2 regions of the Aminobacter sp. 01T433 genome follow, and region 1 is predicted to be linked to the other one. Evidence: predicted binding sites of a transcription regulator. Region 1 holds the regulator's gene; the other holds the start of a gene.

What was found. The regulator PhoB, encoded in region 1, activates phosphate uptake and scavenging genes when phosphate is short. The targets are predictions, from matches to a motif close to TGTCATNNANCTGTCAT.
Region 2: a site for PhoB is predicted at 1,354-1,370, ahead of AC1DLV_RS06825 (LTA synthase family protein). Genes of this name have one in related genera too.

Annotation. Positions count from the first base shown of each region.
Region 1 covers NZ_JBFTPR010000005.1:218,149-221,562, forward strand. Annotated here, with positions in the region: gene AC1DLV_RS10325 (ROK family protein) at 1-895, shown strand, start outside; gene AC1DLV_RS10330 (GCG_CRPN prefix-to-repeats domain-containing protein) at 1,076-1,381, shown strand; gene phoB (phosphate regulon transcriptional regulator PhoB) at 1,463-2,152, opposite strand; gene phoU (phosphate signaling complex protein PhoU) at 2,175-2,882, opposite strand; gene pstB (phosphate ABC transporter ATP-binding protein PstB) at 2,924-3,414, opposite strand, start outside.
Region 2 covers NZ_JBFTPR010000003.1:317,590-321,003, forward strand. Annotated here, with positions in the region: gene fabG (3-oxoacyl-[acyl-carrier-protein] reductase) at 1-93, opposite strand, end outside; gene fabD (ACP S-malonyltransferase) at 146-1,087, opposite strand; gene AC1DLV_RS06825 (LTA synthase family protein) at 1,518-3,374, shown strand.

The DNA.
Region 1 (3,414 bases):
CCGTCTCGTCACCCAGCGCATGCCGGCGCATGCCTTGATCGACGAATGCGTCACCATGATCCGGGGCCTGATGGATCGCATCGAAACGACATACGGCCCGGTGCTGCGCATCGCGCTCGCCGTCCAGGGCATCACCGATTCGGGCTCGCGCAAGCTGTTGTGGTCGCCGATCACCCCGCATGACGACATTCCCTTCGCCGACCGGCTCGAACAGGAATTCGGCGTGCCGGTGACGGTCGAAAACGACTGCAACATGATCGCCGAGGCCCTGCGCTGGCGCGACCCAGTCCGCTACCGCGACGATTTCATCGCCATCCTGCTTTCGCATGGCATCGGCATGGGACTGGTATTGAAGGGCGAGCTCTTCACCGGCACGCATTCGTCAGGGGGCGAGTTCGGCCACATGATCCACCGGCCCGAGGGCGCGCTTTGCCGCTGTGGCCGGCGCGGCTGCGTCGAAGCCTATGCCGGCAACTACGCCATATGGCGCAATGCACGTCTCGGCGACGAGAATGCCGAGCCGCTCGCCGATCTCTCCGACGAGGACATCACCGCCCTCGCCGACGCCGCCCGCGACCATGACGGCCCCGAGCGCGAGGCGTTCCGCAAGGCGGGCGAGGCCATCGGCTTCGGCCTGGGATCGATGTTTGCGCTGATCGATCCGGCACCGCTCGCCTTTGTTGGCGTGGGTGCTACCGCCTTCGACTTGATGGAGCCGCATGTCCGCGCGGCCATCGCCAAGACGGCCGGCGGGCTGCACTCGAAGGCGATCTCCTTCGACACCGAACCGAACGAAGTCCCCCTCATCCGCCTGGGCTGCCTGATGCGCGCCTTGCTCTATGTCGATCAGGAGATCTTCGCCGCAGGCCCAGCCCCCGCGCAGCACAGGGGCTGACATACCGCTCAAGGACATTTGATTTCGGCTGTCGCAATTACAACGACGGTCGCGACCATACTGGCACCCTGGATGACAGTCCGCGTCCGCCCCTTGAAGCAGGCTCCAGGCCTCGGCAAGGGAACCGCGAGTGGAACCAAACCTGGAACCGACTTGTCTTCCAGTTTCGGAGAACCCGCGATGACCAGTCTGCTGCGTAACATCCTGGCCGGCATCGGCCTTTTGTGTGCTTCATCGTTTTCTGCGTCAGCATCCCCGATCCCCGCACCGCTTGCCCCTGAAGCTTCGGCGATGGTCATTCCCATTGTACAGGGCTGCGGCGTCGGCGGCTGGCGCGGGCCGTATGGCGGATGCCGCTATGGCGAATATAGGCGGGTTGCGCCGCGCTACGGCAACGGCTGCCCTCCGGGCTATTGGCACGGCCCCTACGGTCATTGCCGCAACACACCTTATCATGGGCGGCTGCCGAACGGCGGATGGCGCTGATCGCACTTTGGCGACAAAGCGCCTGGTCGTGTCCGTCAAGCGTGCGGCGGGCCAAACGTCGTTGTCCCGCCGAACGGTCGCCTAATCCTCGCGGATAGCGTAGCCGGCGCCGCGGATGGTGCGGATCACGTCGGGCATGCGCCCGGTGTTGACCGCCTTGCGCAGGCGCCCGACATGGACGTCGACGGTGCGTTCGTCGATGTAGATCGTCTCGCCCCAGACATTATCGAGCAACTGGCTGCGCGAAAACACCCGGCCGGGATGCCGCATCATGAACTCAAGCAGCCGGAACTCGGTTGGCCCGAGCTTGATCTCGCTCTTCTTGCGGTAGACCCGGTGCGACTCGCGATCGAGCATGATGTCGCCGACCTTGAGGATCGAAGAAAGCACTTCGGGCTTGGCCCGGCGCAGCAACGCCTTCACCCGCGCCATGAACTCAGGCGTCGAGAACGGCTTGACCAGATAGTCATCGGCACCGGTCGAAAGCCCGCGCACGCGGTCGCTTTCTTCGCCACGCGCCGTCAGCATGATGATCGGCAGGCGTTCGGTGTCGGGCCGCATCCGAAGCCTGCGGCACAGCTCGATGCCGGAGAGTGCCGGCACCATCCAGTCGAGCACCAAAAGGTCGGGCACGTTTTCCTGAAGCCGTATTTCGGCCTCGTCGCCACGCGTGACGACTTCGACCTGGTAGCCTTCGGACTCGAGGTTGTAGCGAAGCAGCACGCCCAGCGGCTCTTCATCCTCGACGACCATGATCTTGGGGGCGATCATCGGCTGTCCTCTATGTTGGAGTTCAGGTGGCCGAAACCGGCGACGTGGTTTCTTCAACCTTCGGCCGGTGGAGCGGCAGCTGCGTGCCGGTCACCACGAAATACGCGTTCTCGGCGATGTTGGTGACATGGTCGCCAATGCGCTCCAGGTTTTTGGCGCAGAACAAAAGATGCGTGCAGGCAGTGATGTTGCGCGGATCTTCCATCATGTAGGTCAGGAGCTCGCGGAACACGGCGTTGTACTGGATGTCGATCTTCTGGTCGTCGGCGCGCAAGTTCTTCAGGCCCTCGGCCTGACGCGCGACATAGAGATCAACCACGCCCCGCACCTGGTCGAGCACCAGCTGTGCCATGGCATCGATCGAATGCGAAAGATTGCGTGGCGTCGGCGATTGGCCGACGGCGCCAACGCGCTTGGCGATGTTCTTGGCAAGATCGCCGATGCGTTCGAGATCGCCCGCCATGCGGATGGCGCCGACCACGGCGCGCAGATCCTGGGCCATCGGCTGGCGCTTGGCGATCAGCGTGATGGCGCTGTTGTCGAGTTCGCGCTGCTTGGCGTCCATGATCGTGTCGTCGGCGACAACGCTTTGCGCCAGCGCCTGGTCGGACGACAACAGCGCACGGATGGCACCGGCAACCATCGAGCTGCCAAGATCGCCCATGTCACGGATGAGCTGGTCGACATGCTGGAGTTCTTCGTCGAAGGACCGGACTGTATGTTCGCCCATGATTTATTCCTCGTCTCGTATACCGCGGCGAAAACGTCCACTCAGCCGAAGCGGCCGGTGATGTAGTCCTGCGTCCGCTTGTCGTCGGGGTTGGTGAACATCTTGTCGGTAGCGCCTTCCTCGACGAGATAGCCGAGGTGGAACATCGCGGTGCGCTGCGACACGCGTGCCGCCTGCTGCATCGAGTGCGTCACGATCACGATCGTGTAGTTCTCGCGCAGCTCGTCGATCAGCTCCTCCACCTTCGCGGTGGCGATCGGATCGAGTGCCGAGCACGGCTCGTCCATCAGGATCACCTCAGGCGACACCGCAATGGCGCGCGCGATGCACAGGCGCTGCTGCTGGCCACCCGACAGGCCGGTGCCCGGCTCGTTGAGACGGTCCTTGGCTTCGTTCCACAGGGCCGCCTTCTGCAGGCTCTTCTCGACGATCACGTCGAGCTCGGCCTTGTTCTTGGCAAGGCCGTGGATACGTGGGCCATAGGCGACGTTTTCGTAGATCGACTTGGGGAACGGGTTCGGCTTCTGGAACA
Region 2 (3,414 bases), on a different contig from region 1:
GGCGCCCTGCTTGTGGAGGATGCGGGCGATTTCTTCGCCGATGCCCCCGGATGCGCCGGTGACGAGTGCCTTGCGGCCGGTCAGATCGAGCATTTTTTCAATCCCTTTCAGAGATCGCCCTTCACGGGCGGGTCGATTGAATTGTTCAGACGAGTGCGGCGATTGCCGCGTCGATGTCGGCCGGGTTGTTGACCGCAGCCGTTGCGATGTCCTTGTTGATGCGGCGGGCGAGGCCCGACAGCACCTTGCCGGCGCCCACTTCGTAAAGTGTGGTGACGCCGTTGTTGCCGAACCATTCGACCGTCTCGCGCCAGCGCACGCGACCAGTGACCTGCTCGACGAGGCGGGCGGCGATCTCTTCGGGGTCGGTGATCGGCTGAACCGAGACGTTGGCGACAACCGGAACGATCGGCGCATGCTTCTTCACGCCGGCGAGTGCTTCGCGCATCTTTTCAGCCGCCGGTGCCATCAGCGCCGAATGGAAAGGCGCTGAGACCTGCAGCATCAGGGCGCGCTTGGCGCCCTTTTCGGTGCAAAGCTTGGCGGCGCGTTCGACGGCTGCCTTCTCGCCTGAGATCACCAGCTGGCCGCCGCCATTGTCGTTGGCGATCTGGCACACCGAACCCTGGGCAGCTTCGGCACAGGCCGCGTCGACATCGACCTGCTCCAGTCCGATGATCGCAGCCATCGCACCCTGCCCGGCCGGCACCGCCGCCTGCATGGCGTCGCCGCGGATGCGCAGCAGGCGCGCCGCGTCGGCGACCGAAACAAAGCCTGCGGCAGCAAGTGCCGAATATTCGCCGAGCGAGTGACCCGCGACATAAGAAACCTTGTCCTTGAGCGACAGGCCGCGCGATTCCAGCGCCCTGAAGGCAGCCATCGACACCGCCATCAGCGCCGGCTGGGCGTTGGCCGTCAGCGTCAGCGTCTCTTCAGGACCTTCCCAGATCAGCTTCGAAAGCTTTTCGCCCAATGCATCATCGACTTCTTCGAACACGCGGCGCGCTTCGGGAAAAGCATCGGCGAGTTCCTTGCCCATGCCGACGGCCTGGCTGCCCTGCCCGGGGAAAGTGAATGCAACGGCCATGTTGGTCTCCTGGCTACTTGCCGCATCGGCCCGAACCGGAATCGGTTTCACCGGGTGCGAGGCGCAGACTTATCACGTGGAGCGCCCTTGCACGTTCGGGAACAAGCAGCACGCCATATCGTTGTGCCTCTGGCGCAATGGATACCGTGAAGTCAAGTCTTGAGGGCTTTAGGACCCCGCTGGGGCAAATAATCACAGATGATTAATACGAAACACCTTTTGTTTGCCCCATCCTTCTCAATTTTGCCATATGCGCTAGGTTTTCGATGACCGTTTTGTGACAGTTGCGTGATGCCGCTGTCGAGGCTCCGGGGAAGTTGAGTTGGCAAAGCTATTGGCGGACGGCAAGGCCGTCGTCAGAGATGACGAAAACGAGGCCGCGCAAGCACGTGGCCGGCGTGCCTATACCTTGTGCGTGTTGCGCTCGGTGATGGTCACCCTCGCCGTTTCGGCGGTGCTGGTCTTTGCCATCGAGTTGGTCGCGCGCGGCTCCTTCGTCGACACCCTCAACTTCTTCCAGCAGCCGTTCAAGCCGAGCTGGACGACGGTCGCACTGTTTGCCCTTTTGATCATCGCTCTCGATGCACTCCTGGGCCGGCCCTACAACGGCCTGTTGATCGTTGCCCCCGTCGCACTTGTGCTCGCCTTCGTCGGCCATCAGAAATCGCTCTATCTCGGCGACCCGCTCTACCCGACAGATTTCCTCTACGCCCGCCAGATCGTCGAATTGATGCCGCTGCTCGTTCGTGAGCGGCCGCTGGCCGGCATCGGCATTGCCGTCGGCTTGATCGTGGGCATCTCGCTGCTTGTGCTGGCCTGGCGCTACTGGCGCCGCCGCATGCCGACCTTGACGCTTTGGGCACGCGTCTCGCGTCTGGCCATTGCCATTCCGACCCTCGCCTTCTTTGTCTCGATCATGGACTACGCGACCTTCTCGTGGACGCGCGACCGCCTCCAGATCATCCCGATGATGTGGGACCAGAAGGAAAATTACGCCTCCAACGGCTTTGCCATCGCCTTCGCGCTCAATGTACCGATGGCCAAGGTCAAGGCGCCGGAGGGCTATTCCGAAAAAGCGATCGACGCCATTGCCCGGCCTGAACAGGCTGTCGCGGCCCTGCCCGAGGAAAAGCCCGACGTCATCATCGTGATGAGCGAATCCTTCTGGGATCCGACGCTTCTGCCTGGCGTATCGATCACACCCGATCCGATAAAGAACGCACGCGCTTCGCAGTCGGGCCATGTCTTTTCGCCCGAATTCGGCGGCATGACCGCCAATGTCGAGTTCGAGGCGCTGACCGGCTTCTCCAACGCCTTCCTGCCGGCCGGCTCCATCCCCTACCAGCAATATGTCCGCGCGCCGGTGCCTTCGCTGGCCACCTTCTTCAAGAGCGAAGGCTACGAGACCCGCGCCATCCATCCGTTCGGCAGCTGGTTCTGGAATCGCGCGCCTGTCTACCAGGCCTTCGGCTTCGACAAGTTCATGTCGGAAGAAAACCTGCCGCCGCTCGAAAAGCGCGGGCCGCTGGCATCCGACGCCGCCTTGATGGAAGAGATCATCCGCGAGGCCGATGCGACCGAGCATCCGTTCTTCTTCTTTGCGGTCTCCCTGCAGAGCCACGGCCCTTACGAGCCGAACCGCTACAGCGACACGACCCACAAGGTCGAGGCCGCAACGACACAGTGGGCACGCGATTCGATCCTGACCTATGCCGAGGGCGCTTCCGACGCGGACCGCGGCCTCAAGCGGCTGATGGACTGGGCGAGCAAACGCGAGCGCCCGACCGTGATCGCCTTCTTCGGCGACCACCTGCCACCGCTCGGGCCCGTCTATGTCGAGACCGGCTTCATGAAAGAGCCGGTGGCCAAGCGCAAGGCGGCGATCGGCGAGATGCTGGTCCAGCACGAAACGCCGCTGGTGGTGTGGTCGAACCGCACAGGTCCCGCGCGCGACATCGGCTCGATCAGCCCGGCCTTCCTGCCGCTGCATGTGCTCGAGACCGCCGGCATCAGCCACCCCTACTACACCGGCTTCCTTGGCGACCTGCATGACCGGTTCCGGGTCGTCGATCGCAACGTGCTGCTGCCGCGCGAAGGCGAGTCGGTGTTCGACTGGTCACGCGAAAAGCAGCTCGACCCGGCGATCCGCGATTTCCGCTGGCTGCAATACGACATGATGTTCGGCAAGCGCCGCGGCGCCAAGGGCTTCTTCCCTGAGACGGTCGACAAGGTCGTTGCCGACCGCACCCGCTCGCCGCTTTTCCTGCAACCCGAGGCACTCGGCTGAGCCGCGAAAAACCCAGGCAAATGGCCGATTTCGGCGGGAT